Regions from separate parts of the Senegalia massiliensis genome, predicted to be linked through region 1. Evidence: riboswitches for the same ligand, from Rfam matches in the RefSeq annotation. Region 1 holds a riboswitch; each other region holds the start of a gene.
The links. A riboswitch is a leader RNA that binds a small molecule or an ion and turns the genes downstream of it on or off. The one in region 1 is predicted to bind thiamine pyrophosphate.
Positions count from the first base shown of each region.

Region 2: another riboswitch for thiamine pyrophosphate. It lies ahead of thiT (energy-coupled thiamine transporter ThiT); the one in region 1 lies ahead of D3Z33_RS09980 (energy-coupled thiamine transporter ThiT).
Region 3: another riboswitch for thiamine pyrophosphate. It lies ahead of D3Z33_RS03225 (thiamine-binding protein); the one in region 1 lies ahead of D3Z33_RS09980 (energy-coupled thiamine transporter ThiT).

Region 1 is NZ_QXXA01000010.1:118,313-129,592, forward strand. It holds gene D3Z33_RS09935 (cytidylyltransferase domain-containing protein) at 1-75, shown strand, start outside; gene D3Z33_RS09940 (phosphoenolpyruvate hydrolase family protein) at 82-1,275, shown strand; gene D3Z33_RS09945 (Tm-1-like ATP-binding domain-containing protein) at 1,364-2,584, shown strand; gene D3Z33_RS09950 (phosphoenolpyruvate hydrolase family protein) at 2,613-3,440, shown strand; gene thiD (bifunctional hydroxymethylpyrimidine kinase/phosphomethylpyrimidine kinase) at 3,554-4,327, opposite strand; gene D3Z33_RS09960 (HAD family hydrolase) at 4,324-4,971, opposite strand; gene thiE (thiamine phosphate synthase) at 4,961-5,608, opposite strand; gene thiM (hydroxyethylthiazole kinase) at 5,595-6,419, opposite strand; gene tenA (thiaminase II) at 6,450-7,109, opposite strand; gene D3Z33_RS09980 (energy-coupled thiamine transporter ThiT) at 7,119-7,724, opposite strand; TPP riboswitch at 7,769-7,879, opposite strand; gene D3Z33_RS09985 (aminopeptidase P family N-terminal domain-containing protein) at 8,189-9,976, shown strand; gene D3Z33_RS09990 (helix-turn-helix domain-containing protein) at 10,273-10,854, shown strand; gene D3Z33_RS09995 (trans-4-hydroxy-L-proline dehydratase activase) at 10,847-11,280, shown strand, end outside.
Region 2 is NZ_QXXA01000015.1:24,273-35,552, forward strand. It holds gene D3Z33_RS13150 (transposase) at 254-940, shown strand; gene D3Z33_RS13155 (hypothetical protein) at 953-1,120, shown strand; gene D3Z33_RS17180 (hypothetical protein) at 1,155-1,256, shown strand; gene D3Z33_RS13160 (hypothetical protein) at 1,270-1,563, shown strand; gene D3Z33_RS13165 (GNAT family N-acetyltransferase) at 1,617-2,084, shown strand; gene thiT (energy-coupled thiamine transporter ThiT) at 2,146-2,697, opposite strand; TPP riboswitch at 2,753-2,851, opposite strand; gene D3Z33_RS13175 (YhfC family glutamic-type intramembrane protease) at 3,032-3,739, shown strand; gene D3Z33_RS13180 (hypothetical protein) at 3,741-4,205, shown strand; gene D3Z33_RS13185 (hypothetical protein) at 4,290-5,906, opposite strand; gene D3Z33_RS13190 (ABC transporter ATP-binding protein) at 5,899-6,606, opposite strand; gene eutH (ethanolamine utilization protein EutH) at 6,743-7,870, shown strand; gene D3Z33_RS13200 (aminopeptidase P family protein) at 7,888-9,666, shown strand; gene D3Z33_RS13205 (helix-turn-helix domain-containing protein) at 9,701-10,081, opposite strand; gene D3Z33_RS13210 (Spo0E family sporulation regulatory protein-aspartic acid phosphatase) at 10,223-10,378, shown strand; gene D3Z33_RS13215 (polysaccharide deacetylase family protein) at 10,489-11,280, shown strand, end outside.
Region 3 is NZ_QXXA01000004.1:172,649-183,928, forward strand. It holds gene D3Z33_RS03165 (HD-GYP domain-containing protein) at 1-583, opposite strand, end outside; gene D3Z33_RS03170 (metal-dependent hydrolase) at 637-1,233, opposite strand; gene D3Z33_RS03175 (APH(3') family aminoglycoside O-phosphotransferase) at 1,328-2,074, opposite strand; gene D3Z33_RS03180 (tocopherol cyclase family protein) at 2,126-3,088, opposite strand; gene trhA (PAQR family membrane homeostasis protein TrhA) at 3,108-3,758, opposite strand; gene D3Z33_RS03190 (hypothetical protein) at 3,875-4,702, shown strand; gene D3Z33_RS03195 (PH domain-containing protein) at 4,722-5,099, opposite strand; gene D3Z33_RS03200 (YkoF family thiamine/hydroxymethylpyrimidine-binding protein) at 5,147-5,401, opposite strand; gene D3Z33_RS03205 (class I SAM-dependent methyltransferase) at 5,389-6,060, opposite strand; gene D3Z33_RS03210 (ABC transporter ATP-binding protein) at 6,073-6,822, opposite strand; gene D3Z33_RS03215 (ABC transporter substrate-binding protein) at 6,800-7,807, opposite strand; gene D3Z33_RS03220 (ABC transporter permease) at 7,824-8,594, opposite strand; gene D3Z33_RS03225 (thiamine-binding protein) at 8,566-8,856, opposite strand; TPP riboswitch at 8,923-9,025, opposite strand; gene grxC (glutaredoxin 3) at 9,131-9,391, shown strand; gene murI (glutamate racemase) at 9,409-10,167, opposite strand; gene D3Z33_RS03240 (cobalamin-dependent protein) at 10,570-11,280, shown strand, end outside.

The sequences.
Region 1 (11,280 bases):
GAAAATTCAATTGATATTGATACTAGAATGGATTTTATTATTGCAGATGCATTAATGAAGGATAGATTAAGGTGATATAAGTTGAAATCTAAAAAAGTAATGAATAAATTAAATAGTGAAATTAAGCGAGGGAGATATATATTAGGAGTTGCTGTAGGAGCTGGCATATCTGCAAGAAGTGCTTCAGAAGGTGGAGCAGATTTTTTATTATCATTGAATTCAGGTAAATTTCGTCAAATGGGGTTAGGCTCTCTAGGGGGATATTTGTCAAATGCTAATAGCAATCAATTTGTAATGGATTTTTCTTTAAAAGAAATTCTTCCTAGAGTAAAAAACATACCAGTTTTATTTGGATTAAATGCAACAGACCCTACAATAGATTTAAGATCTTATATTAATTTAATCAAAGATAAAGGGTTTGCAGGAATTAATAACTATCCGACAGTAGGTTTATTTGATGGAAAATTTTATAATCATTTAAAAGAAGATGGAATTTCTTATGATGAAGAAGTAGAAGCTATTAAAATAGCCCATGAAATGGGATTATTTACAGTAGCTTTTGTATTTAATGAATATCAAGCTGAAGAAATGGTTGATGCTGGCGCAGACGTTATTTGTGTACACCTTGGATTAACTAAAGGTGGGGATTTAGGAGCAAGTAAAGTATTGTCATTATCAAAATCTAAAGAACTTGTAAATAATATCTTTAATCTAGTTGAAAAGAAAACTACTTCTATATTAAAAATGGTCTATGGAGGACCTATTCAGAATAAATCGGATATTCAATTTATATATAATAATACTTCCTGTGATGGATATATTGGAGGTTCTACATTTGAAAGAATTCCTTCAGAAGAAGCTATTCATAAAACCACTATAGAATTCAAATATATGAGTTCTATTGAGGATCCTATTTTAGAACAATTAAATAGAAGTATTGATAGTCCTAAGGACTATGTAAAATTCATATTAAAGTATATAGAATTTCACTATTCTGAATCAATATCTCTTAAGGACTTATCAGAAATTTTGCATGTATCCAGTGAATATTTAAGTAGATTATTCAAAAAAGAAAAAAATATAAGTTTCAAAGAGTATTTAATCAGTTATCGATTAGACAAATTTATAGACATAATGATAAAATATCCTAATCTTTCTATGAGAGAAGGAGCGATTAAAGTAGGATATTTTAATTATGTTCATTTTAGTAAGTTATTTAAAAAAAGAAAAAATATTTCTCCTAAAAACTATTTTATATCATATAAACACAATTAATGATCATATTAAAACATGTATTTTTTAAAAGGAATAATTTATAATATAGATAGTTAGAATTTTCAAATAAAATGTAGGAGGTAATTCAATGAAAACGTTAGCAATTGTAGGTACTTTTGACACTAAGGGTAAGGAACTATCTTATGTTAAAGAAATAGTAGAAGAACTTGGATTAAAAACTTTAACCATTAATACTGGTGTATTTGAATCTGAATTTAAAGTAGATGTTACTAATCAAGAAGTAGTGGCAGAAGTAGGAGAAAATATATCAGATATTGCAAAAAAACATGATAGAGGATATGCCACTGAAGTTCTATCTAAATCTATAGAAAAAATAATTCCTAGACTATATAATGAAGGAAAATTTGATGGAATTATATCTTTTGGAGGAACTGGAGGAACTTCCATAGTAACTCCTGGTATGAGAGCTCTTCCTATTGGTGTTCCGAAGATAATGGTATCTACAGTAGCAGCAGGTGATACTTCATTTTATATTGGAACTAGTGATTTAATAATGATGCCATCTGTTGTAGATGTGGCAGGATTAAATAGAGTATCTACACAGATTTTCCAAAATGCAGCTCATGCTATTGCTGGAATGTTGAAATTTGAAAGTAAAAAGATAGAACATAAAAAACCTTTAGTAGCAGCAACTATGTTTGGTCTTACTACTCCAGCTGTAAACTATGCTACAGAGTATTTAGAGAAAAGAGGGTATGAAGTCCTTATATTCCATGCAACTGGTGTAGGTGGAAAGACAATGGAAAGTTTAATTGACAACGGATATATAGAGGGAGTATTAGATTTAACTACAACTGAATGGTGTGATGAATTGTTTGGTGGTGTATTGAATGCAGGACCAAATAGATTAGAAGCAGCTGCACTTAATAAAGTACCTCAAGTAGTATCTTTAGGAGCACTTGACATGGTCAATTTCGGTTCTTTTGATACTGTACCTAGTAAGTATAAGGGAAGAAAATTCTATAAGCATAATCCTTCTGTAACACTTATGAGAACTAATAAGGAAGAAAATAAATTATTGGGAGAAAAAATAGCAGAAAAATTGAATCTTGCTACACAGGATACAGTTTTAATGATTCCAAATAAAGGTCTTTCTGGTATAGATAAAGAGGGAGAAGTTTTTTATGGTTCTGAAGAAGATAAAATATTATTTGATAGTATTAAAAAGAATTTAAATAGTGATATAGTAAAAATAATTGATGTAGATACAGTAATAAATAATAAGAATTTTGCAGAAACTGCGGCGCAAGAATTAATCGATATGATGAATAGAAAAAATAATAATTAATATTAAATTACAGAAAGGTGAATAAATAATGAGTATAAAAAGAGAAGAAATTATTTCAAAATTTAGACAAAGAGTTGAAGATGGTGAAATTTTAGTAGGAGTAGGTGCTGGCACAGGTATAACTGCTAAAAGTAGTGAAGCAGGTGGTGCAGATATGCTAATTATTTATAACTCAGGAAGATATAGAATGGCAGGTCGTGGTTCTCTTGCAGGGCTTTTAGCATATGGTGATGCCAATGAGATTGTTGTAGAAATGGGATCAGAAGTATTACCAGTTGTAAAAGATACACCTGTTTTAGCAGGAGTAAATGGTACAGATCCATTTAGAGTAATGGATGTTTTCTTGAAACAGTTAAAAGATCAAGGATTTTCAGGGGTACAGAACTTCCCTACAGTTGGATTAATAGATGGTGTATTTAGAAAAAATTTAGAAGAAACAGGTATGGGCTATGATTTAGAAGTAGATATGATAAGAAAAGCTCATGAATTAGGATTATTAACTACCCCTTATGTATTTGATACAGATCAAGCAAGAAAAATGGCAGAAGCAGGAGCAGATATTATTGTAGCTCATATGGGATTAACAACTAAAGGAAGTATTGGAGCTCAAACTGCATTGACCCTTGATGAAAGTAGTAAAAGAGTACAAGAGATTGCAGATGCTGCTAAGGAAGTTAATCCTGATGTTTTAGTTATTTGTCATGGTGGACCTATTGCTGAACCAGAAGATGCAAAATATGTTTTAGAAAATACTAAAGGAGTACATGGATTCTTTGGAGCATCAAGCATTGAAAGATTTGCAGCTGAAAAAGGTATAAAAGAACAAACAGAACAATTTAAAAAAATTAAAAAATAAAAGATAACTTATATAGTGAATATTGATGCAATCTAATTGAATATGAGGATTAAAAAATCCCTCTATTTAGTTAATACTAAATAGAGGGATTTTTTAATCCTCATATTAATCTTTTAAACACAATGATTTAAAGGTCCACTACCTTTTCCTATATCAAGTCCTGATTTTAGTGCACTGGTTATATATTTCTTAGAATTATATATACTTTTTTCCATACTTAATCCTTTTCCAAGATTACATGCTATTGCAGATGATAATGTACATCCTGTACCATGAGTGTTTGGATTATCAATTCGCTTACCATTAAACCATATTGGTTTTTTCTCATAGAAAAGCAAATCATCAGCACTATCAGAAAGATGCCCACCTTTAATTAAAATATGACATTTTAAAGAATTTGAAATTTCTTTGGCTGCTTTTATCATATCTTCTTTATTTTTAATATTAAAGCCACATATACTTTCTGCTTCAAAAATATTGGGTGTAATTATATCAGCAACAGGTAATAATTTAGTTTCTAAAGTATTCATTGCATCTTTACTCATTAATTCATGTCCGCTTGTAGAAAACATGACAGGGTCTACTACTATATTTTTACATTTATATTCTTTAAGTTTATTAGAAATTACTTCTATTATTTCTTTAGAAGATACCATTCCAATTTTTATTGCATCTGGGAAAATATCTTCAAAAATACAATCTAATTGTTTAGATACAAACTCAGGACTTATTTCAGATACATCATAAACTCCAGTAGTATTTTGGGCAGTTAAAGCTGTAATGGCGCTCATAGCATACATTTTGTGAGTTGTAATAGTTTTTATATCTGCTTGTATACCTGCGCCTCCGCTACAATCTGACCCTGCAATAGTTAAAATTTTTTTCAAAATAATTCCTCCATTTCTTTAAAAGAATATATAAAATAATTACTTAGTTTTTTTATTTTTTGTAAGTCTTTCTTTGATGATTTATCATAAACTCCTACAACATCAAACCCTTCATTTTTAGCTGTCTTTATTGAGTAAAGAGAATCTTCGAACACAATAATATCTTCTTTAGAAAGACCTAATTTTTGCATTGATTTTATATAAATATCTGGTTTAGATTTTCCAGCAGAGATTTCATTTGAAGTAATAATAAATTCAAAATAATCTAAGATCTCTAATCTTTCAAGTGCTTTTTTTGAAAGTGTTTTATCTAATTCAGTTGCTATGCACATTTTTATGCCTTTTGATCTAAGTTTATAGATATATTCTTTTATATAAGGTTTTAATTCTATTTCATATACATATTTATTTTTTACTATTTTATTAATATATTTAATTATTTCTTCTGTAGATAATTTAATTCCAAATGAATTCTTAAAGTAATTTGCAGACTCATTAAAACTCATTTCTTTTATAATTTTATTCAAATTATCAGGTGGTACTATATTGTGGTTTTCCAAAAATGTTTTTCCAGCATTATCCCAACTATCCATTGAATTTAAAAGAGTTCCATCTAAATCAAATATAGCTGCTTTATACTTCATAATTCACCATCTTAGAAGCTAAATCATATAACTTTTTAGTAGCATCATAAATATTTTCTTTTGAAAATATTGCAGATATAACGCAGATTCCATCAATATCAGTATTTTTCAAATTAAATATATTTTCTTCATTTATGCCTCCTATTGCTACTACTGGTATTGAAACAGAATTACAAATATCTTTTAAAGTATCCATAGATATTACATTTACATCTGATTTAGTATTTGTTTTAAAAGCAGAGCCAACCCCTATATAATCTGCTCCATTTTCTTCTGCTATTTTTGCTTGTTCTACTGTGCTTGCAGATACTCCAAGAATTTTATCTTCTCCTATTATATTTCTTGCATTTTTAGCATTCATATCACCTTGTCCTACATGAACTCCATCTGCACCACATTTCATTGCAATATCTACATTGTCATTTATAACAAAGGGAACTTTGTATCTATCTGTTATATTTTTTATTTCTTTTGCTTCTTTTAAAAAATCTTCAAAGGGGAAGTCTTTTTCTCGTAATTGTATAAATGTTGCTCCTGCTTTCAAAGTATCTTCTACTTGTTCTATAAGAGAATTTTCTCCTAGCCATGTTCTATCTGTTACTACATATAAAAGCATAGACTTTTTATCTATTTTCAATATTTGCACCTTCCTTTAATTTTTTATAATTCATTTTACTTATTTCATCAATTAAAAACATCCTATAACTAGAAGTACCACCATCTGCTTTTTGTAGTTTTTTAAAAGCTACTTCTCCAGCAAGACCCATATGAGCTACAGCTATAGAAGTTGAATCAAGAATATTATTCTTATTTGCACCACAATATGTACCAATTACATTTGTAAGCATACAACCTGTACCTGTAACTTTAGACATTAAAGAATGTCCATTATATATAATATTTGCATTTTTCTCACTTGCTACAATATCAATTGCTCCTGTTAATACAATTATTGCACCAGTTTCTTTACTTAAATTTTTGCAAAGTGTAATCATATTGTCTAAGCTTTTTTCTTCTACTTTATCTTCTTCATTTGCATCTACACCACTAGTAGTGCCACTTCCTTCATAAATAGTTTTTATCTCAGAAGCATTTCCTCTAATAACAGAAAACTGTATTTCTTTTAACAACTTAAAAGTTACTTCATTTCTAAATTGAGATGCTCCTACAGCTACAGGATCTAATATAACTGGATTTCCAATTTCATTAGCTTTTTTACCAGCTTTTATCATTGATTCTATAACTCTTTCATTTAGAGTTCCTATATTAATAACTAAAGCGTCACAGATAGAGTTTATTTCTGCTACTTCTTCAATACCATCTGCCATAATAGGAGAACCTCCAGCAGCTAATACAATATTTGCACAATCATTTACTGTTACATAATTTGTAATAGAATGAACTAATGGTGTTGTATGTTGTACATTTTCATAAATTTCTTTAAACATTTTAATTCCTCCATTGAATTGGTTTTTATATTATTTATAGCTCATATCCCAAAATTTCATTTCATGTTCACATGCTTTAAGAAAAATTTTTATTAATTTTTCTTCCTCTTCTTCATCAATGTTTGCACAAATTTTATCTAAAAACTTACATGAATTCAGGCTAAATTTTTGAAATTCTTCTCCTGCATATTCTTCAATCCATGGTCCATAATAGTTATTTGCTATATTTTTTTTACTTTGAGTTTTTAATGTTTTACCAATATATTCATAAGTTAATGTGCAAGGGAGTGCAGACATGAATATTTCCTTTATATCTCCTTTTTCTGTGAAACTTAGCATATAATCAAGATAGTTTCTATTTGCAGGTTTTACTTCCATATCATCTACTTTATATACGTCAAGATTATAATCTTTAAGATACTTAGTATGCATATTTGTTTCGTCTGCAACTACCACACCTATGCAAGTATGTAAAAACTGTAAATCCTTTATAGAATTTATTTTTAAAAATACATGCGCATAAACTTTTCCATATTCTTTTAAATATAAAGAATCCTGAATTAAATAATTTTCAAATTTTTTTCTGTCTAATTTTCCATCTCTTAAATCTTGTATAAACGGATGTTTTATATAATCATTATAATATTTTTTAACTCTTGGATCATTTATAACTTTTTCTGAAAAACTCATATATTCACCTCAATTTTTTATAGTTTTGCTTAAGTGTCTTAATGGTATAATAGCTAACACAATAATACTTAGTAAAACTTCTATTCCATATCCCAATAAGTTATATGTTATAGAATAGATCCATGTATTCATTTCTTCAGGAGCAAACTGACCAAAGAAAATGACGCCTGATAGCACACTGAATAATATGGATAATGTTCCTGCTAATGTTGCTCCAAAAATTAATCTTGATTTAGTTTTAGTTCCAAATATAGGTGTAAAAGCAATTACTATCATTCCTCCAAAATAGTCTAAAGGTAATTGTAGAGGATAAAAGGGTGGTTGAATAACTGATTTTAGAGCACCAACAATAATCCCGCATATAATGCCTTCTTTAATCCCAAATATAGATGAAAGTATCATTATTGGGAGAACAGATAGCAAGCTAAACCCCCCACCTTGTGGAAATGGTACTATTTTTATCATATAAAGTACAATAGAAATAGCGGCTATAATTCCAATTCTTGTAAGAGATTTTATATTAAATCTAAATCTTTTTAATTTTTTGATACTTATGATAAGAAGTCCCATTGTTAAAATTATGGCCCAAACAATTGCTATATTTATAGTTATCACCTTCTTTCATAAAAAAAGCATGTTCTATGATCTAGAACATGCTTAAAATATTCATAAAAATGTTCCTACGCTGGCATTATCCAGATCAGGTTTAAGGGTTTTCATCGCTTAGATTTATTCTCAGCCTGATTGCACAAGCTCCCCTATATATTTAATTTAATTCACAGGAAATAAAGAGTAATAAAGTCTTTCCTCTTATTTTTACTATATGTTAGTAGTTTATCATTGTCAAGTAATAGAATGATACTTAAAAAAGTTGGACATCTTCTAAAATAGAGATTGAGGTATTATTTCTTTTATTTTTTTATATTATATTTTTGTAATTTACATTAATCTTATTTTCATTATTTAAATTTAACTAATACATATTTTATATTTTTAATATATAACTTGAATAATTTCTATTAATTAGATATATTTAAACTAAAGATATTTCGTTAAATTGAAAATAAGGAGGTAATGTAATAATGATTCAGGAAAGAATAAAAGTATTACGTAAGTTAATGAATGAAAAGAAAATGGATGTATATATAGTTCCCACATCTGATTTTCACCAAACAGAATACGTTGGAGAGTATTTTAAAGCAAGAAAATTTATTACAGGTTTTTCGGGGTCAGCAGGTACCGCTGTAATTACAATGAATGAGGCTTACCTTTGGACAGATGGAAGATACTTTATACAAGCTAAAAATGAATTAGAAGGAACTTCTGTTAAACTTATGAAGATGGGGGAACCTAATTATCCTACAATAGAAGAATATTTAGATCAAGCATTACCTGAAAATGGGATATTGGGATTTGATGGTAGAGTAGTTGCTATGAAAGAAGGACAATTATATGAAAAAATAGTTAAAAATAAAAATGGAAAAATAGTATATAAATATGATTTGATAGATGAAATTTGGGAAGATAGACCGACTTTAAATACAGGAAAGGTATTTGATTTAGATATTAAATATGCTGGAGAAAGTGTGGAAAGTAAGTTAAATCGTATTAGAAAAGTTATGAATGAAAACAATGCAAATATTCATGTACTAACTACATTAGATGATATTTGTTGGACATTAAATATACGTGGTAATGATATTAAATATTTTCCTCTAGTATTATCTTATATTATTATAAGAATGGATAAGGTGGGTTTATATATAGATGAATCCAAGTTAAGTGATAATATAAAAGAAAAATTGTCTTTGAATAAAGTTGTATTACATTCTTATAATGACATCTATGAAGATATTATGAGAACTAAAAAAGATGAAGTAATTTTATTAGATCCAGATAAAGTAAATTATGCTTTATATAATAATATACCAAAAGAGAATAAAATAGTTGAGAAAAGAAACCCTCAAATATTATTTAAGGCTATAAAAAATGATACAGAAGTTAAAAATATGAGAGAAGCCCAAATTAAAGATAGTATAGCACATATAAAGTTCATGAAATGGTTAAAGGAAAATGCTAAAGACTTAAATATTACTGAAATAAGTGCTTGTGACAAATTATATGAATTTAGAAAAGAACAGGGAAATTTTATAGGACCAAGTTTTGCTCCAATATCTTCTTATGGAGAACATGCAGCTATTGTTCATTATGAATCATCTCCTGAAACTGATGTAGAAATTAAAGAAGGAAACTTTTATTTAACTGATACAGGAGGCAGTTATTATGAAGGCTCTACTGATATTACTAGAACCTATGCAATAGGTAAATTAACAAAAGAAATGAAAGAACACTTCACTTTAGTTGTAATAAGTAATATGAATTTAACAAGTGCTAAGTTTCTTAAAGGGGTTACTGGTATGAATTTAGATTATGTTGCAAGAAAACCTTTTTGGGATAGAGGACTTAATTTTAATCATGGGACAGGCCATGGAATAGGTTATTTGCTTAATATTCATGAAGGTCCTACAGGATTCCGTTGGCAAGCAAGGGATTATGAATCTCATCCATTTGAAGAAAATATGATTATTACAAATGAACCTGGAATTTATATTGAAGGTTCTTATGGTATTCGATTAGAAAATGAGATATTAGTTAAAATGGACGAAAAAAATGAATATGGTGAATTTATGAAATTTGAGCCAATTACTTATATACCTATGGATTTAGATGCAATAATTCCAGAGATTATGAGTGAAGAAGATAAAAAATTATTAAATGACTACCATAAATTAGTATTTAAAAAGATATCACCATATTTAAATAGTGAAGAAACAAAATGGCTTGAAAGATATACTAGAAAAATATAAATAAAAAAGCACTTCAAAAAACATTTTATTTTTGAAGTGCTTTTTTATTTAATTATTTCATATATATATAAATAAATTCATATTTTGAAATATAGATTTATTTATATTGATTTAAATATTTAAACATCAATTTTAGAGTATTTGAATTGAAAAATCATAAAACCTTTAAATTAAAGATGTTGACAATCACTAGACAAAGCAAGAAATGAGTATTATAATAAAATAACAAGATGATCACGATTATTTATTTCATTTAAATGAAATAAATAATCGTATTATGAAGAGAGGTAATAAATATGATTGATATAGGTAGTGAAATTAAAGAGTTAAGAAAATCAAATAATATGACATTAAAAGATTTAAGTGAAAAGACAGGATTATCAATAGGATTTTTATCCCAATTTGAAAGGGGTTTATCTACCATAGCTGTAGATTCATTAGAATTAATAGCGAAAGCTTTGAATATAGAGTTGTCACATTTTATTTTAAAACCTAAAACAAAAAAGGAATATATATTAAAGAGTTTTGAACAAGAGGTATACGAAGTTATAAATAATAAATTTGTACATTATAATTTAAGTAACAATTTAAATAAAAAGACTTTTTTACCAAGAAAGATAAATATTTTACCAATGGGAAAAGATGAAAATATAACTGAGTACAGTCACAAGGGTGAAGAGTTTATCTATGTTCTTGAAGGAACACTTACTCTCTTTTTAGATTCTAAAAGATATGACCTTTATCCTGGAGATAGTGCACATTATAATTCTAAAAAAATGCATAATTGGGCAAATTATACTAGTAAAATGGTAAAACTTATAGTTGTTAGTACACCAAATCATTTTTCTGAAAGTGAGGTGATTCAAGAGAATGAATAAAGGTATAGTTATGAATATTCAAAAATATTCTGTTCATGATGGGCCTGGAATTAGAACTACTATTTTCTTAAAAGGCTGTCCTTTAAGTTGCTGGTGGTGTCACAATCCTGAAAGCCAAAATTTTAATTTTGAATTAATGTTTTTTAATGATAGATGTGTCGGATGTGGTAATTGTAAAGATAAATGTGAACAAGGTGCCATAAATATAAATAATGGCGTTGCTACTACTGAAGATTCTAAATGTATATTATGTGGTAAGTGTACCGATTTTTGTATAAATGAAGCAAGAAATTTAGTTGGAAAAGAGTTTTCAGCAAAAGAACTTTTAAAGGAAATAAAAAAAGATGAAATTTTTTATGAAGAATCTGGTGGTGGAGTAACATTTTCTGGAGGAGAACCTCTTTTACAAATTGATTTCTTAGAAGA
Region 2 (11,280 bases), on a different contig from region 1:
GAAAACTAGTCCACTTTTAAATATAATACCCCTATATATTCAAAATATTTTGGGGGTATGGAGGTTGATAAGGTTGGTGGAAAAGTCAGAGATATTGTTAAAATACTTTAGAGAAAATAAATCTTAACGACAAATAAGTAGAGAAACGGGAATATCCAGAGTAACAGTTAAAAAATATATAGATGAATTCCAAAAAAAGACTAAAGAATTAAATGTACTAGATAAAAATAAAAATCAAGATCTAATAGTGTCTTTGATAGAAGAGTTAGCTTTAAAATCTAAATATGATACAAGTAGTAGAACTAAAATTAAATTAACAAATGATGTTAAAAATGAGATTGAGAATCTAATCTTAAAAAATGAAAAGAATAAGTCGCTCGGTAGAGCTAAGCAATTAATGAAAAAAATAGATATTCATGAATATTTGATAGAAAAAAGTTATGATATTAGTTATTCTACTGTTTGTAATTACACCAAAGATACCTATGATAAAAAAGAAACTTTCATAAGACAAGAATATCAATTGGGAGAGACTGTAGAATTTGATTGGGGTGAAGTAAAACTTGAGATAGGTGGTAAATCTTTATCATTATATATGGGATTATTCACTACTGCTAATGGTTCTTTTCATTATTCAAAGCTTTACCATAATCAAAAAACAGAGAATTTTTTAGATATGCATGTGGAATTTTTTAATTTTATCGAGGGAAATCATAAAGAAGTTGTTTATGATAATATGAAACAAGCTGTTAAAAGATTTGTTGGTAAGACTGAAAAAGAAGCTACCGATCATTTAATATCTATTGCTTTGTATTATGGTTTTAAATATAGATTTTGCAATACAAGATGTGGAAATGAAAAAGGTCACGTTGAAAGAGGTGTTGAATTCATAAGAAGAAAAGCCTTTCCAATAAAAACTGATTTTAATTCTTTAGAATAAGCAAATGAACATTTGATAAAAGAAATCATGGAATTAAATTCTAAAAAGAGACATTGGCTTTCTAATAAGAGTTCTTCGGACATTTTAAGTGAAGAAAAACTTTATCTTTTACCTTTTAAGCCTAATTATGATGCAGCTCGTAGAAAGGAATTAAGAGTTAATAAATGTAGAACAGAATAAATATTCAGTTCCAGATTATTTTGTAGAAAAATTTATAAAAACTAACATATATACAGATAAAATTAAGATATACTACAAAGATAATTTAATAGCAGAATATCTTAGAGATTATGGTGTTCATGAATGGATAAACTGAAGATATCAAAAAAATGACAAAGAAAACTAAATTATCTATAGAAAACCCTGATAATTTTTTATCGGATAATAAGGAAATATTAAAGCAATATTTAAAATTTAAGCAATCAGTTGAATACAAAAATTCACCTGCATATAAAATTCAATCTTTGCTTAAAGAATTTAATAGTGTAAGTGGATACTATGATATATTTATCCCAGCGATGAAAAAACTAAGTAATTCTTATGCTGAATACTATAGACAATTAGAAATTGCTAATGAAAAATTACTTGAACAATACCCAGAAATTGAAAAATTAAATAATTAAATTTTGCTATAAAAAATGATTAAATCTGAAAAACTAGTAAGGAGTTGTTGTATATGGAATTACTGTTAAGACCCATGACTAATGATATTTTTGCTAAATACATAAATAAGTCTATAAAGAAATATGCTAATGAACATGTAAAAGCTGGTAATTGGATAAAAGAAGATTCTTTAGAAAGAGCAGAAAAAGAATTTAAAAAATTATTGCCTGAAGGTTTAAAAACAAAAAAACACTATTTATTTTCTGTAACTCATGAAAAAAATAATATAGGAGTACTATGGTTGAACATTTATATAAACAATAATATTAAGCAAGCTTTTATATATGATATTGAATTAGAAGAAGAATATCAGGGTAAAGGTTATGGTAAACAAACTATGAATTTGATAGATAAGTATTTGAAAGAAAATGATGTTGATAGTGTACAACTACATGTTTTTGCACATAATGAAAGAGCAGTGAGTTTATATAAAAAAATGGGATATAAATTTACTGATTTTATGATGATTAAATATTTATAGTTACAGACTGTATAAAAATATTTAGTTATTAAAAAAAGCTGATTTAATCAGCTTTTTTATTTTAGTAATTTTCACTTTTAATAGTCCTTTTCATTGGTTTCCAAATTAAACTTATTATTAATATAGATATTATAAGTTCTGGCACCATATATGTTGCATTATAACCAATAGAATAAATCCAAGGATTTTGATCGCCAGCATATGAGGCAAAGAATATTACACCAGATAATACATGGGAAATTAATCTTCCACTTAATGCTAATATTATACCAATAATCAAAGTTAAGTATCCCTTTACTCCATCTTTTTTTATCTTATATCCTAGACCTGCAAGTCCTAAAAAACCAAATGCTATTGGATAGTCTAATAAGAATTGTATAGGATGATAAAATGAGGGTTTTAATAAAAAGTCTACAAGTCCATAAGTAGCTCCCATAAATATTCCAGGACCTAGTCCCCATCTTATAGCAAATATCATTATGGGAATCATACTACCAGCTGTAACAGATCCACCACTGGGTGCCTGATATATTTTTATATAACTAAGTAATATTGATAAAGCTATTAATATTCCACCTTCTGTTAACATTTTTGCACTCCATTTTTTGTTCATATTGAACCTCCTTAAAATTTAGTATAAAAAAAGCCACTACAAAGGTAGTGGATATTTTTTAAAATATACACTTTCCTCCGCTAGTATTATCTAGTTCAGGTAGTAAGGGTCGTGATAAATCACTCTCAGCCATAAAGCTCCCCTAGTGTTAACGTTTTATTCTTTTGAATACATAGTATCATATACTGTATATAAGTGTCAATATAAACTAATGTTGAATTTATTAGTTATCAATGGAAGATAAAGATATATATATAGTATTATTTTATACTCTCTTTATATCATACTAAGTGTGTGATATAATAAATAATATTATATAGAAAAGAGGTGGAATATGGACTTAATTAAGCATATTTCAATAGTTATAACTTTGATTATAACACTAATTTTACCAGTTGCATTTATAGCTCTATTATATAAAAAAGATAAAAAGACTTTAATTTGGTCTATAATAGGAATACTTACATTTTTTATAGTTCAAATAGCTATTAGGATTCCTATATTAAATTATTTAAGTTTGAAGCCTTGGTTTATAGTAAATATTTCTTCAAAAACTTATGTATATGCCATATTTTTAGCTTTAACAGCAGCATTAGTTGAAGAAGGTGGTAGATTTTTATCTTTTAAATTCATTTTAAAAGATCATATTACATGGTTAAAAGGCATTGCATTTGGAATAGGACATGGAGGCATAGAAGCATTTTATCTTGTAGGATTACCTTTTATAAAAGCTTATTATAGTTTTTTAAATGGAAATTTGAATTTATTTAGTAATATAACAGTAGAAAATATAATTTTATCAGGTTTCGAAAGAGTTCTAGCAATAATAATACATATTGGATTATCATTAATTGTCTTATATAGTGTTAAAAAGAAAAAATATAAAAATTTATTATATGCATTTATCATACATACTTTAGTGAACTTACCTATCTTAATCATTAATAGTGAAATCTTTATATGGACTTATATTATTATATGGAGTGTTATATTACTTAATGTCACATTTAAATACAAGAAAAAAATGAAAGAGGTTTTTTAGTATGAGAAATAATAGAATAATTATGATTATAATTATAGCTTTAATGTTTAGCTCATTGATTGGATGTAATAATGAAAATGAAGAAATAAATGATAATGTAAAAACACCTGAAGAAACTATATCATCTTGGGCAGATGATATAGTAGAAAACTTTTTAATTTCTATAGATAAAAAAGACTATGAATCCTTTAGTAAGGATTTTAGTGAAAATATGAAAGAACAATTAAATGAAAGCATGTTCAAAGAGCAGGTTTTACTTATATCTGAATTAATAGGGGATTATATAAAAGGTTCTAAAGAATTATTAACTACAGAAGAAGTAGATGAAAATAATATAAAGTTGATTTATAGTTCAGATTATTCAAATGAAAAGAATGAAGTTATTGTAACTACAGTATTTAATAAAGAGAGTCAACTTATTGAAGGGTTGTTTATTAATTCTGAAAAAATACAAAATATGCAATAAAATGTAGAATAGAGTTAAAGGCAAAATGATGTATAAATTTATACATCATTTTGCCTTTAATTATGGATTCATACTAGCACACTCTTACTTTGTTTTAAATGTTTCAGGTGATTTTTTATAAACTAAAGTTATAGCAATTAATATATAAATAATAGAAATTGCTATTGTAATAGGTAAAAATATTTTTGCTGGTGCGTCAATTTGTAATGACATGTAAGAAATAAAATATACAGCAAAATTAATAATTTTAAAAAAAGGATTTTTAACTTTTAAATCAGTTGTATAAGGTTGAAAAATATAATACATGAAAATATAATGTATTGAAAAAAATAAATTTAATACTATAATGAATATTAAAATTGGTATTATATCTATAATCCTTGAGGAATCATAAATAAATGTAATGATTAATAGACCTAAACATAGTATCAATATAGGAATAATATTACTATAAATTATTTTTTTTAGTCTTAAAAAAAACATTTTGAGCAAAGCATCACCTTGTTTATAAAAGCTATATTTAAGTAATGATATATCACAATTATAAAAAAGTGATTTAATTATATTTTCCGAATTAGATAGTAAATAAATTATAAAAACAAATAATGTATATTTATTTATTATCATATCTATTAGTTCTTTTTCTGGGATATCATCTATAAATATATTTAATACCAATATAGCTATGAAACCAAGTATTATTATAGCTGATTTTATAAGCATTGGTCTATATATTGTTTTCTTATGCCTTTCGAAAAATATGGAATTTAAATAATCATATCCCTCTTTATTATTAAATTTACTTGATTTTAAATCATCAGTAGAATAATCTTTTTCATCTAATTTAATGCCCACAAAATTAGCTTCTTTGTAAACTTCATTTAATTCTTTAAAATCCTCTATAGTATTTTGAGAATTTATTACATCCCAAAAGTTTTCATATTTATATATGTATATACTTGATAAAATACCTAAGGTTAAAGTAATTAAAAAAGGTATATTATTTGTAAAGAAAAAATATACAAATGAAAAATATAATTTTGGCATAAATAAAAAAGATATTAAATAGCTTACTATAACTATAATAGCATATATAATAACTTGAATTATTGGTTTACTATTTACATTAAATTGTCTTTTATTAAATAAGAAAAGGTATAATGCTTCACTTATTATATTTATTGAAGATATCATTAAAGATAATTTAATTCCAAATAAAAAGTTGAAATTTAAAAACTTAAAGAATATATAAAAAAATATTATTTTACCTAAAAATTTAATAGTTTCTTCGAAGAATATTTTAGAAATAAAATATTCTTTAGGTGGCATTCTCATTTGTTTTATTAAAATAAACTTTTCTTTATCTGTAGAGAGTGTATTTGAAAATACAAATGCTAATATAAAATAAAATGAAAGTATAAGCGAAAATATAGCATTTATATTTATATTTATATCACCATCAAATATCAAAAATGCAGGTAAAAAAATAGGGAGCAAAAATGATACAGCAGTTTTTATAGGTGTACTAACAAAACTCCAAATTATAGATAAAACACTTAGTATACTTTTAAATTTCATAAAAGAATAATTAATATTTTTAAGTAAATTTTTTATTAAAGGAATCTTTTTTAAAAAATATAAAAATGCATTTATTGATATTGAAAATTGTATATTTGATATTTGTCTAATTGTTCTAATCATTTATTTTCTCCTCAAGCATTTCTATAACTTTATCTTCAAAATCAGGATTTTGTAATAGCTCTTTTTGCATAAGGGATAATTTACCATTATTTAAAGCTACTATTTCATCACATAAGTCTTTTGCTAATTGAAGGATATGAGTAGAAAATATAATTATATGATCCTTTCTAATTTCTCTAAGGAGTCTTTTTATTTCTAAAGCTACAACTACATCTAAAGATGTTAGAGGTTCATCTAATAATATTACAGGTGGCCTTCTTATTACAAACATGAGCATTTGAAGCTTATTTTTCATTCCATGAGAATATGACCTGATTAATTTATGTCTGTCTTCATAATTGATTTTTATTATTTCAAAATATTCATCTATTAATAGAGGATGATCTAACTTATCTTTATTTATATCTATAAAAAACTTTATGAATTCATATCCAGTTAAAAATTCAGGAAGTATAGGATCAGAATATACATATGATAAGTTAGTAGATTCTAATCTTTTTCTCGCACCATTTATTTCTATGTAAGCTTTACCTTCATCTGATTTTAACTCTTCTGATAATATATTAAAAAAAGTTGTTTTTCCTGCTCCATTTCTTCCAAGAAGAGCATAGATATTTCCTTTATTAAATTCAAAATTTAAATCTTTAAGTACCTCTTTATTTTCAAATGATTTACTAATATTTTCGATTATTAACTTCATATATACCTCCAATATTTTCTATTTAACATACATCATTATATTATAAAGATAATTTTTTATCAATACATCAAATATATAGACAATACCATATGAAGGAAGTATAATGATTGTATATTAAAATATTAGAGGTGATATAATGAGTAATTTAATAATAATGATTATAATATCATTTTCCATAATAGCAGCCATAGATAAAGTAATTGGAAACAAGATGAAACTTGGTAATCATTTTGAAGAAGGTTTTAAATCTATGGGAGGTCTCGCCCTTACTATGTTAGGTATTTATACTATATCTCCACTTATAGCTAAGGTTATATCGCCTTTTCTTTTTCCAATTTCAAAAGTAACAGGGATAGACCCATCTATATTTATAGGGATATTTTTGGCTCCAGATATGGGCGGATTTAATGCTTCATTAGCTATAGCACATGATGCTCAAATTGGGATTTTCTCTGGACTTATACTTAGTTCAATGCTAGGTGCTACCCTTGTATTTACTATTCCTATTGCCCTTGGAATGATAAAAGATGAAGATAAAAAACATTTTTCAAAGGGAATATTATATGGCATAATAACTATACCATTAGGTAGTTTGGTTTCTGGTGTTATGATGGGAATAGATTTTGACATTTTATTATTGAATCATATTCCTATATTATTATTTTCTATTATGATATCAATGGGACTTTTTTTATGTCCTGATAAATTATTTAATGCATTTGAAAAATTTAATAAATTTATACTTTTACTTAGTACATTTGGTTTAATAATAGGAATTTTAAAGTTTACTTTGGGTATTAGTATATTTAATGATATAATTCCAATTGAAGAAGGACTAGTAGTTATAGGTAAAATTGCTATTATTCTTTCAGGAGCATATCCTTTAGTGTCTTTTATATCAGAAAAATTAGAAAAAGGACTTAGTTCTATTGGAAATAAGCTAAATGTAAATAATGATTCCATACTTGGAGTAATTACATCACTTGTGAATACAATACCTATGATTTCTATATATGACAAGATGGATAATAAAGGTAAAGTTATAAATTCAGCATTTGCTGTAAGTGCATCTTTTGTATTTGGTGGACAAATGGCATTTGTTTTAGGGGTTTCACCTGATATAATAGGACCATTTATAGTAGGAAAAATAGTTGCAGGAATCTCTAGTATTATAGTTATATTTGTTTCAACTAAAGAATATGGAAGTTATTTCAAGAATAAGAAATTTAGAAGAAAACATTTAGCTTTTAAAATAAAGAAATAATAATTGGAGGGATTGATTTGAATATTAAAAGTAATATTGAAAGACTACGTAAACTAATGAAGCAAAATGGAATTGATGCTTATATAATTTCAGATGTAGATCCACATCAATCAGAATATGTTGCAGAGTATTTTAAAATGAGAAGTTTTATATCAGGTTTTACAGGGTCAGCTGGTACTGTGGTTATAACTATGGATAAAAATGGTTTATGGGCTGATGGAAGATATCATATACAAGCAGAAGAACAACTTAAGGGATCTGGAATAGATTTATTTAAGCAAGGCCTAGAAGGAGTGCCTACATATACGGAATGGTTAAAAGAGGTATTAGATAAAGGTAGTAATGTAGGATTTGATGGAAAAGTTATATCACAGGCAATTGCAAAAGATATTATAGAAAAGTTTAAGAATACTGGTATAAATGTAAATCATGAGTATGATTTTATAAAAGAAATTTGGAATGATAGAGGTAAACAAAACTTTAATGAAATATACAACCATGATATAAAATATGCTGGGAAGAGTACAAAAGAGAAGTTACAATCTGTAAGGGAAAAAATGAAAGAAAATAATGCTGATTATTATATTTTAGGTAGCCTAGATAATATTGCTTGGTTGTTTAATATACGTGGAACAGATGTACCTAACAATCCAGTTGTATATTCATATGCTTTAGTATCTCATAACAAAGCTACAATTTATTTAAATAAAGATAAATTGAATGGTAAAGCTAAGAATACTTTAGAAGAAAATAAAGTTGAAATAAAGGAATATGAAAAAATAGCTGAAGATTTAAATAATATAGCTGAAAATGCTAATGTATTTTTAGATGAATCAAAGATAAATAGATATTTATACAAATCTTTACCTAAAAATACTAATAAAATTAAGGGAACAAGTATAGCTACAAGTCTTAAATCTATAAAAAATGACATTGAAATTAAAAATTTAAAAGGTTGTCAAATTAGAGATGGTGTAGCTATGGTGAGATTTATTCATTGGCTAAAAGAAAATGTAGCTAAAGAAAAAATTACTGAAATAGATGCTATTGAGAAACTTGAAAACTTTAGAAGAATGAATGATAAATTTAAAGGTATTAGTTTTGATACAATAGCAGGGTATAAAGATCATGCTGCTATGATGCATTATAAAGCAAATAAAGATAGTCAGTATACTTTAGAAGATAAAAGTTTATTTTTAATAGATTCTGGTGGTCAATATCTAGATGGGACAACAGATATTACAAGAACTATAGCACTAGGAGATGTTACTGAGAAAGAAAAATCAGATTTTACTCTTGTACTAAAATCTCATATAGCTCTTGATAAATTAGTATTTTTATATGGAACAACAGGATCTAATATAGATATAATAGCAAGAAAACCTATGTGGGAAAATGGGCTGGATTATAAATGTGGTACTGGTCATGGTGTTGGATTTTTCTTAAATGTACATGAGGGTCCACAAAGTATTAGTAGACAGCCTAATAAAATAAAATTAGAAGAAAATATGATTTTAACTAATGAACCAGGTATTTATAGAAATGGTGAGCATGGTATTAGAATAGAAAATACTATAGTTGTTAAAGAAAAGTTTGAAAATGAATTCGGTAAATTTATGGATTTTGAAACAATTTCATATTGTCCAATTGATTTAGATGCTATAGAACCTTCATTGTTAGATAATGAAGAAAAGAAGTGGCTAAATGATTATCATAAAGAAGTATATAGTAAATTGAGTCCATATTTAGAAGAAGACTTACAAAAGTGGCTTGAAAATCAAACAAGAGAAATATAATAAACTTCAAGGTACCTATTAGGTACCTTGAAATTTATGTAATATATGGAAGGACTGTTGTTAGTAATTTTTGAAATAATTCTAATTCTTTATCAGAACATTTATTTAGTAGACTTAATAATTCATTGATTTCTAAATTTTCTTTCAAATAAAATCCATTATTTTCTAAAATTACAGCACTTTCATTTATTTTATCTCCAAAAATTAAGTAATCAAGAGAAATATGAAGGTGTTTAGATATATTCACCATAGTTGTTAAACTCATCTGTCTTTCTCCTCTTTCTAATTGTCCTATATAATAATCAGAAAGGTTTATTAACTCTGCTAATTCTTCTCTTGAAAGTTTAAATTTCTCTCTTTCGTTTCTTATTCTTAAACCTATGGATTTATTGTCTATAGGTGTATTATTTTCCATAAAAACAACTCCTAACTTACTTTATACTTTAACGGATTTTAAGAAATATTTTAATGTGCTGATTGCATATATATTACACTTGCTTATTGCTAATATATGTTATAAAATTTAATGTATATTGAGATTATAGGGGGAAATTAAATGAAAACTAATAAATTAATTATTGGAAAGAAAATTTTATGTAATGCTATTAATATGAACATAAGTAAAGAAATAATAATTAAAATAAGTCAAAAAATAGATAAATATATTTTAGAATATCATTCTGATAATAATAAAAAGGATGATGGATATTAACAATGTAATCTTATTGTAACCATTTAATACTGTTTTGTTACTCAAAATCCTCTTATATTTTATAAGATATATATTGTTAGAAAGATATATGAAATTTTAGGAGGATAAAGGTGAGTAGAAAAAAAAGGTTTATAAGATTCATATTTTTATGTATAATATCAATTGTAATTATAATTATTCTAATTGGAAACCATAAAAGTGTAAGTTATAGTGGCAAAAAAATAGATGTTCAAAATAATGATAAAAATAATTTGAATGAAAATTCAAATCAAAATAGTATAGAAGTTGAGCAAGATTATAATGAAACTGATTTATCGACTGATAATAGAGAAGATGATATAGATAATGATACAGAAAATGATACAGAAGATGATATAGATACTGTATTAACTGTACCAGTAGAGGAGGCATATAAGAAGGATGATAGAAAAATTGCATTTCTAACTTTTGATGATGGTCCAAGTAAAAATACTACTGAAATATTAAAAATACTTGATGAAGAGAATATTAAAGCGACTTTTTTTGTATTGGGAAAACTCGCTAAGTATAATGATGAAACAATTAAAGATATATATAATAAAAATCATAAAATTGGAAATCATACATATTCTCATGAATATAGAAAAATATATTCATCTACTGATATTTTATTAAATGAAGTTAACAAAACCAATGAAATATTAAAAGGAATATTAGGAGATGATTTTAAAAGTAATCTTTTTAGATTTCCAGGAGGTTCATTTGGAGAAAATAAATCAGTATATAGACAAGCAATAAAAAATCAAGGATATAAATATGTTGATTGGAATGCTTTGAATAAAGATTCAGAAGGTAGAAACAAAACTCCAAATGAATTATTGCTTAATATAAAAGAAACAACAAAAAATAAAAAAAGAGTTATT
Region 3 (11,280 bases), on a different contig from region 1:
TTGTATGATTAATTATTACAATAAATTCTTCTTCACTTAAAGGCCCTGGCTTATTCATTATTTTTTCTGGAACTTTTAACATACCTATATCATGAAAAAGACCTGTTATTAATAGATCTTTTAATCTATTACTTGAATATCCAAGTAATTTACCAATTGTCGTTGCTAATAAACTGACATGAGCAGAGTGATTAATTAAATAACTACCGCTATCGTCTAACTGCCTTAATCTTGAAAGTATATTATTATTAGTTGATATAGATTTTATCATTTCATCTACTTCATGATCTATATCACTATTTAAAACTTTATTTCCTATTTTTATTTGATTAAATAGTAGCTCTAATTTAGATTTCAAATTATTATAATTCTCAAAGAATCTATCTCTTTTAATTTTATTATCTAGATGTTTATTTTCTATTAATACATTTATTCTATTTATATTTAATTTTTTAAATCTATTTATATGTGCTTTTGATAATATTGCCCCTGCTGATAAAGCTATAGTATTTTTTTCAGGTATATATACATCTTTATTTAATATCATTCCAGGTACAACTTCAGTAATTTTTATAATCGCCAATATAATCCCCTCTTTTAAATAATATAATTCTATAAATAAATCCATTTTCCTCCTTAAAAAATAATAAAATTAAAATATTTTAAAATACTGTAAAAAGAATATATTAATAAAATAAATGATACAATATTCTCTATAGTTCCACCGGTTTTAATTGATAAAGGAAATGAAAAATTTTCACTAAAAGGATAAAGTAATTCTATTCCTCCCTTAGTAAAAAGGTCTGCTATAAGATGAAATAAATATCCAATATAAAAACCTAAGTATAATTCTTTATACCCAAATTCTAGGGTTAAATCTTTTCCTAATTTAATAAAAAGAAATATTCCCAATAAACTATGTGTAAAACCCCTATGTTTAGATACTCCAATTAAAATAGTTATAGTTCCAGACAATAAGAACAAAGAATTATTATTTAAACTATAAATATATAATAAACCTAGTCCTATCAAAGTATAAAATAAAATTTTATATGATTTGTTTTTGTGTTGAAGTAATTTCTGATTAATTTTGCTCTTTGGATGATCAATATCAGGCATTAATGAACCTATTGATGTTCCAAGTATAACTAAAGAAATACTTTCTATTTCTCTATATAAGGCAATTGTAACCCCAGCTGCTAGTCCTACTATTAAATGTGTCTTGCCTTTCATTTCAAACCTCCATATTCAAAGATAAAGAACGTTAGTTCTATTATACCATATAATAAAAGACTTGTTAGTAAGAAAAACAAGTCTTTTATTATATCTAATTTATTAATTTATCTATATGAGAATAATATTCTAATCTTTCATAATCTACATTTACAAGTCCATATTCTTCTAAAAATAATTTTAACATATCATAATTTCTATAATTTAATACTATACTTTTAATTATGACCGAAAGGTCCACATACCTATCACCTATTCCAGACCTTCCTAAATCAATAAAACCAGATATATCATTGTTGTTTATAATTATATTTGGAAAACAATAATCCCCATGGGTAAATACTAAATCTTCCTTTTTAGGTTTAGATTGCAACAGAAATCTATAAATTTTTGGAATTCTATTTTCATTATACATATTTTTAATTAATTTTAATTTATCTTCTATAGTTTCATTAAAACTACAATCAGATATATCTATATTATGTATTGTTCTTAATCCATTAGCCACTTTTTTCACTAAAAAATATGGTTTTTTTAATATCTCTTGAGTTAATGCATCTTTACCAGGTATCTGAGTTAAAAGTAAATATTCATATCCATCTACCTTTTCATAATAGTGTACTTCTGGAACTGATAACTTTCCTTTTAACCAATTAAGCTTTACGCTCTCTGATTTAAGATAAGAAAATTTGTTATCCAAAGCAATTTTCAAAAAATAGTCTTGTTCATCATTCTTATCTTTCAATAGGAAGACTTGAGAACCAGAGCATCCTTTGTTATTTCTTATAAATATCTTATCTTTAATAATTTTTCTTAATTTTATTGGCATATCATATTTCAAGATTCACACCCCATTTTAACTCTTTACTTTATGATATGATTAAAAATAAATTTATATTAGTCTTCCTTTTACTTCAAATCCTGAATTTTTTCCTGTATCCTTAAAAATAACATTATTATTTTTATCTTTTAATTCTACATCTATATAAGATGTTAGGCTTTCTTCAACTGTTCCATTCATATTACCGTTTTTAGGTGATATAAGCCTAGTAGTATTATTTTTAATTATATTTACATTTAAAATGTATTCAGATTCACTTACTGAAATTTCTATATTTCTATCATAATATTTTAATTTATCAATCTTTGCACCTGTGTAAGTAGTAAATCTATATAATTTTTTATCATATAGTAATCCAATCAAAAACCCATTAAATTCTCTGCTTAAAAAAGGAATATTTGCAACAGATATGAATATAGAATTGTTTTCTTGTGAAAAGTGATTAGATTGAGCCCATATCCAAGATTTAGGAAATGAAGTACCCCAATCTTTTTCTATATATCCCTTACCTTTATAAAAATCAATATTTCTTGAATCTATAGTCAGATTACCTATAATATCATGATTCATACTAACTACTCCATGATAACATTCCATAAAAGGTAAAAATCTATACCATCCCATTGCACCTGGAGAAAAAAAATTAACTGGCCATTCAAACAGATTATTAAACTCTAATGTCCCTTTTAACTTTAACCCTTTATGATCTATATCTAATATAATTTTTTCTTTGCTAAAAACATTATTTCCTATTTTGACATAAAATTTATCCTCTTCATAAATAAAGTCATCATAGGAATACTTTATATAATAAGCTTTATTACTATTTCCATCATTTATTTGAATGAAACTATGTCTTTTATCTTTAGATTCAATTGAAATTCCAGGTATTAGTGCAAGGCTATTTTCTCCATTTTTATCTACTATTTTAAAATACCAGCCTTCAAAATATTCTTTTCCTTTATATCTTCCTTGAAAATTTTCTGGTTTCCATATGTTTTTTATACTTTTCATTTATATCCCTCATTTGTTTTTATGCATTTAAACTTGGTAATAAAAATAATATAGTGAAAAAATGACATACACTTCCCCCTAGAACGAATAAATGCCATATAGCATGATTAAACTTTATTTTTTTATTTGCAAAAAATATTGTTCCAATAGTATATGATAATCCACCTGCAATCAAAAATATTATACTTTTTAAGCTTATTGTATCAATAAGAGGTCTAATTGCTATAACAACTAACCATCCCATTCCCAAATATAATAGTAAAGATAGTATCATAAATCTCTTTACAAAAAATATTTTAAATATTATTCCTACAATAGCTATACCCCAAACTATACCAAACAAAGTCCATCCTAGTTTTCCTCTTAGTGGAATAAGAGTAAGTGGTGTATATGTACCTGCTATAAGTAAATATATAGATGCATGATCAAATATTTGAAAAATATTTTTTACACTTCCTGCTGGAAAACTATGATAAAGAGTTGATGATAAGTATAATATTACAAGTGTAGAACCATATATAGCAAAGCTTACTACATGCCATACCTCACCATATATTGAAGCTAATACTACTAGAAGAGTAAGTGCTGCTATTGAAAATCCTAGTCCTATTCCATGTAGTATAGCATTAGTTATTTCTTCACTTTTTGAATATAATGATTTTGTATCCATTTTCATTCTCCTTTATAATCTTATATCATCATTATATAGTATTGACTATATAATTGTAAAAATATCTTATATTAATTAAAAATATTGGGTATAAATTATTGAATTGGAGGTGTCTTATGAAATATTTAAAATGGTTTTTATTTATATTACTTATACTAATTATTTTTATAATAATACTTGCTTTTTCAAATGAAGAAATAATATCTAGTGATAAGTTAGATAGAGAATTCTTAATAGATAGAGTTGTATTTCAATCAAATTTAGATATTTATGATAAAAACACTGTTAATTTTAATGAAAAAGAAGTGAATGGATTATTAGCTAAAAGATTAGTAGAAAAGCTAAATTCAAGTATATCTAATGATCCAGAAATACAAAATATATACTTGCATTTAAAAAACGAAAAAATAGTTGCAAAAACTTCCTTTAAAAGCTTACCTGTTGTCATTACTATGGATTTAAGTATAAATTTACAGAATGATAAAATTAACTTTAAAGCTTCAAATTTTAAAATAGGTAAATTACCACTACCCAAATTTTTATTTAATAGCTTAGGACTTAAAGATATAAATAATTCTTTATATATAAATACAAATGATTTAACAGAAATAGACATTTTAAATATTAATTTAAATAAGGAAAATATAGAAATTAGTTATAAAACCAATAATGATGAAATTATTGAAAAATATATACCAAGTGACCAAAAAAAGTTTATAAAAGAAATGGAAAGTATATTGGAAGAAAATGAAGTTTCTAAAAAATTAGCTAATAATATTATACGAGTGGCACTATTATATGGTAATAATAAGGAAATTCCTCAAAATTTAATAAATGACCTAAAAAATAATTTTATAGACTTAGATAATAAAATAAAAGCAAATTTAGTTTTTATAACTTTACAATATAATATTGATTATTTTATAGAAATATTATTAAAGTAAGAGCAAATTTGCTCTTACTTTAATTTAATACATATCCTGCAAGTATTTTTTGTACTTTGTTAATGTTATTATTTTTACCAAACTGTTTTGAAATGGGAGCACTTGTACCTGAAATCCATATCTTAAGTTGTGAATCCATATCAAAATGACCTGCTGTTTCTACACTAAAATGTGTAATACTTTTATATGGTATAGAATGATATTCTGTTTTCTTGCCACTTACTCCTTGCTTATCTATTAATATAAGTCTTTTATTTGTAAACACAAATAAATCTCTAAAAATATTAAATGCCCTCTCGACATGCTCTCCATTTGCAAATATGTCTATTAATTCTTCTTCAATCTTTTCTATATTAGCTTCTGAAGCATTGCCTAATAGGTTATCAAATATGCCCATAAATACAACTCCTTTTATAGTTTATATTAATATGATATATTTAATAATTAATTTTTACAACCACAAATATTTGAAATCTTTATATCCATAGTGAAATCACAAATATCATCTAATTCATTATATATGGAATTTATTAAATTTAATATTTCTTTTTTACTTCCTCTTATAGTAGTGGATAAGATACCAATACTATATTCTAAATCTGTCACCTTTATAATATCTAATACTTTTTCAATATGATTTAAATAACCACTGCTACCAATAGGAGTAAAAGAAATCTCACATGCAGCTATTTTTTCCATAGGGCACATATGAAACCTCCTTCTTTAATCTTAGATAATTCTTCTTCTTTTTCCATACTGATATTATTTTTTTCAGTACATGGAGGTATAAATAAACATTCTTTAGTTTCTACTAGATTATCAGATTGAATACCAATAAAGTCTTCTATTGTTTTAAATTCAGCATGTTTGAATACAGAATTTTTCTGAAAATCTTCTGAAAGATATAACTTACCCCAACTACTGTCTTTATTTATAGTCCCAACAAGTATTTGTCCATTTGGTTTAACTACTCTAAATACTTCATCTATAGCTTTTTTGGTATCTTTAATGAATTCAAATGCTGCCATAGAAAATACTGCATCGAAACTTTCATTATCAAATTCTAAATTATATATATCCATATTTAAAAAATCAATATCTAAGTTCTTTTCCTTAGCTTTTTTTCTAGCTACATTTAACATTTCATCAGATATATCTACTCCTATTACTTCACAACCTAATTCCTTTAATCTAATACTAAAGTTTCCTGTTCCACATCCAATATCTAAAACTTTCATTCCCTTAAATGGTTTAAACAAATCAAATGCACATTTAGTTTCAACCTTATCTACAAAATTTCCCATTTTGGTATCATACCATTTATCATAATTGTTAGCTTCTAAATCAAATACTGCCATCAAAACACTCCTCTACAATATATCAAGTATATGCTTTTTAATATCATTAAATTTATTTGTTGTAACTATATCCCTACTTCTTGGTCTTGGTAAATCTATTACTATTTCTTCTTTTACCTTTGCTGGTCTTTCAGATAATATATATATTCTATCTGATAAAAATATCGCTTCTTCTACATCATGCGTAATAAAAAATATTGAAGCCTTTAATTCTTTTAATACATCTAATAACCATATTTGCATTTTAGACTTAGTTATAGCATCAAGCCCTCCAAATGGTTCATCAAGTAGTATTATATCTTCTGAAAACATATATGTTCTCAGAAGTGAAGCACGTTGTCTCATTCCTCCGGATAATTGATGAGGATATTTATATTCAAAACCTTCTAATCCAAATATATTAAAATATTCTTTTACTATTTCCCTAGCTTGTCTTTTACCTATACCTTTTAAGACTAAAGGAAGTGATACATTATCAATTATCTTTTTCCAAGGCATAAGTAAATCTTTTTGATACATATAGCTTACTCTACCAGTTTTTGATGTATAGTCTTCGCCTTCTATATAAATATTTCCCTCATCAGGTTTTATAAGTCCTGAAATCATATTAAATACTGTACTTTTACCACTACCACTTGGTCCTAATATGGTTACAAATTCTTGTTCTTTTAAGTTTATAGTAATATCATCTACAATTAATAAATCTTCAAATGACTTAGAAATATGTTTTAATTCTATCTTATTTTTCTGGTAAGAACTCATTTGTATACGCCTCTTGTACATTAAGTTCATTTTCTATTAGTTCTCTCTCATACATCCAATTAGCATAGTTTGTCCAAATTTCAGATTTCATTTCTCCCCATCTATCTATGTCTTTTTTATATTCACCTGCCAAATATTTCTGGCTTTCTATTGCTATATTTTCATCTATTTCTGGATTGTCTTTTAACAGTTCCGTTGCTGCATCTTTTGGATTTTCTATAGCATACTCATATCCTTTACTTGTAGCTTCTAAAAATTTTTCTGCAAGTTCTGGTTTGTCTTTTAATAATTTTTCATTTGCAATTATAACTGGAGTATAAAAGTTTAGGTTTTCATCAAAATCTTGAAGTTTAATAAAATTTAAGTCTATTTCTTTTTCTTCTGATGCTACTCCATCCCAACCATAATAGATCCAAGTAAAGTCTACATGATCTTGTACAGCAGTGAAGAAATCTAAACTGCCTATATTAACCATTTCTACTTTTGAAAAATCTGCATTATCTTTTTCCATGAGTCCTTTTATCATAGCTTCTTCCATAGGAGCTCCAAATCCACCGTATTTTTTACCTTCAAAATCCTTCGGTGATGTTACACCATCTTCTTTAAGAGAAGCAAATCCAGAAGTGTTATTTTGTATTATAGCTGAAATAGCTTTTACAGGAAGTGGATTTTCTGATGTTCTAGCATAAGTAACTTCTTCTTGATAGCTAATCCCAAAATCACCTTGTTCATTTGCTATTAAATTTGCAGTACCACCTTCAGATGGTTGAATGATTTCAACATCTAATCCTTTTTCTTCATAATAGCCTTTATTTTTTGCTACATATAACCCTGTATGATTTGTATTTGGTACCCAATCTAAAACTACAGTTACTTTTTCTAACTCTTTATTTTCTTTTGACTCTTTATTTTCTTTATTTCCACAACCTACTAAGATTAATGATACTAATAAAAATACTATAAATATAGAAAATATTTTTTTCATTTATATCACTCCATTTTTAATTTTTATTTGTTCCTTTTGCCCAAGGCATTAAATAATTCTGTAATAAATTAATAATTTTAAATAATATCATGCTAAGGATAACTATTATAATGATTACTGCAAAAAATTTATCTAATGCAAATGAATGCTTAACTCTCAACATATATACACCAAGACCATCTTTTCCTCCAAGCCATTCTCCTATAACTGCCCCCATAATACTATATGTTGCAGCAATTCTAAGTCCTGAAAAAAAACTTACCAAAGAAGCTGGGAACTTTACCTGTTTAAATATTTGAAATTTACTCGCTCCCATAGACTTAAGTAAATTAATTAAATCTTTATCTACTGATTCAAGCCCATGAATTAAGCTAACTAATACTGGAAAAAAACAAACAAGTATTACTACCATTATTTTAGGTAACTTTCCAAATCCAAACCATGCTGCAAAAAGTGGTGCCAAAGCTATTATTGGTACAGTTTGAGAAATTATAACTATAGGATAAATTGCTTTTTTTATAAATTTTACATTATCCATTACAATTGCTAACACTATGCCTAATATTATAGCTATAAGAAATCCAATAGCTGATTCTTGAAGGGTAGTAGAAATATGTGGCCATATTTCTGAGTTTATCTCTGAAAATACTTTTATTATATCTATAGGAGAAGGTAATATGTATCTTTCTACAATACCAACTCTCACTACTACCTCCCATATAAATAACAAGAAAAAAAAGAAAATACTTGGTATTATTTTATTTTCTATATTTGCCCACCTTTTCATTCATTGTCACACCTTCTGGTTTATAATCTATTTTAACTACTGATAATATTCTAGAAGCCCCTTCTCTTACACAGATATCTTGAGCTTTTTTTACTATATTAATAAGCTCATCAAATTCTCCCTCCATTGTAGTACCCATAGGTCCTACTTCATATTTAACTCCACAACTATCAATGTATTTTATAACTTCGTCCACTACATCATATAGTCTTTTCTCTTCAACACGTGGTAATACTTGAAGTTCCACATTTACAATTGGCACAAAAATCATCTCCTTATATTTAAATTAAATAAACCCCTTCATATGCATGAAGGGGCCAATAACCATAAACTAAAAAATTATTCTCCCTTCGCTGGCATTATCCAGTGCAGGTTCATGGGTCGAAATTCATATTTCCTCTCAGCTAATTTTAGCTCCCCAGATTTTTATTATTTTCGTGTTAATTGTAATACATTAAATTTTAAATGTCAATTATATTAATTAATGATATAATTGTAAAGCAGGTTAATCACATAAAATTTTAGGAGGTTTTTTGATGAGTAATAATGTTACTATATATACTTTTTCTACTTGTCCTTATTGTATAAGAGCAAAAAGATTAATGAATAATAAAGGTGTTAAATATGAAGAAATTGAAATAAGTAATAATAAAGAAAAATTAGAAGAATTAAAACAAAAAACTAATAGTACTACAGTACCTCAAATTTTTATAAATGATAAATTTATAGGGGGATGCGATGATATTGTAGAACTTCACAAAAAAGGAGAATTTGACAAGGTTTTTGGAATAAAATAAATAGCGACTTTTAGTCGCTATTTACTTTGTAATAAATTTAAATATTTTACTAATATTTCATTGTCTTCTTTACCAGAAATATAAAATGTTATTTTATCTTTTTTCTTATCTTCAAATCTGTCTTTTATATTCAATAAATTTTTCAAATGATTTATCGTTCCATAATTACCATCTATTATATCAATAGTATTTGGAAGAACTTTTTTAAAAAATTCTTTGTAATAAGGAAAATGTGTACATCCTAATACTACTGTACCATATTCATCTAAATTAAATTTTTCAAATTCTTTTCTTAAATAAGAGATTATTACATCTTCTTCAAAAATAAAATTTTCTGCATATTCTACTAACTTAGGTAATGGTAAAGAGTCTACTATGTCTCTAGAATTTAGTCTTGTAACTAAATCATTAAATTTCTTTTCCTTTAAGGTTAAAGAAGTTGCTGTAACTATAACTTTCTTATCTTCTGAATTTTCTACTGCAGGTTTTACTGCAGGTTCCATTCCTATTATAGGAAAATTATATTTATCTCTCAAATCCTTCACTGCAATACTTGTAGCTGTATTACATGCTATTATAAGAGCATCTATATTTTTAGTACTTAAAAACTCTACTACATCAAATATATATTTTTTAACTTCTTCTTTAGGTTTTGTACCATAAGGAACATTTAACTTGTCTGCATAATATATATATTCTTGCCCTGACAACTGTGTTAAAGCTTCTTTTAATACAGTTATTCCTCCTACTCCTGAATCAAATATACCAATTTTCATAATTTTTTTCCTCCATAAAACTTTATATATTAATATTATAGAGTATACCCCTTATTTAGACAAATATAATTTTAAAATAAAAAATATCAACACTATTATAGTATTGATGCTCTTTGCATATTACTCATTTTATTTTTATTATTTTCTTCAAATTTATTATGAGGTCTAAAATAAAACATTTAAGATATATTATATCCTAAATTATATTCAGCGCCATTATACACATTTATATTTTTCTCTTTCCCAATCAATGCTCCTTGTATTATTTGGTACAAGGACTAGAGTATATATAGAAGGGTCTTCTAACAGTATCTGGCTATTACCTATTTCATAACCATTATTTTCATATAATTGAATAAATATTACATAGTGTGTTATTATATATAAGAGGAGCTGAATATTATGAATATTTTTGGTAAAAGACTTAAAAAATTAAGAAAAGATTATTCATTAACTCAAAAAATATTAGCGTCAAAATTAGGAATAGGTCAAACTACCATAGCAAACTATGAGAATGGTTCTAGGTTCCCTAATCAACAAATTTTAAAAAACTTTGCGGATTTTTTTAATGTTTCAATAGATTACTTAGTAGGAAGAACAGAAAACACAAACACTTTAAGTTCAACTTCTACTAATATAAATAAAGATAATATAAATTTTTATAAGCTTTCAAATCTCTATTTCATGAATTTAAAACAAGAAAATATTTTTAAAGCTACTAATTTATTATTAGAACTAGTTAGTAAAAATATAAAACTTGAAGATATCTATCATCAAATAATTGAACCTTCATTAGTTAAAGTAGGTGATATGTGGGAAAAAAATGAACTAACTGTAGGTGAAGAACACTTTTTTACTGAAGCAACTAAAAGGATAATGTCAAGTATTTATTCACAATATCCAATTATTGAAATTAAAAACTTAAATGCTTTATTTTTTTGTGCACATGGTGAAAGACATTCTATAGGAATTAGAATGGTATCTGATATTTTAGAACAAAATGGATGGAAAGTATATTTTTTAGGTACAGATTTGCCTATTGATAGTATCTTAAGTATGATTAAAAATAAAAAAATTGATTTAATAGCTATATCAACTACAATGGACTATAAT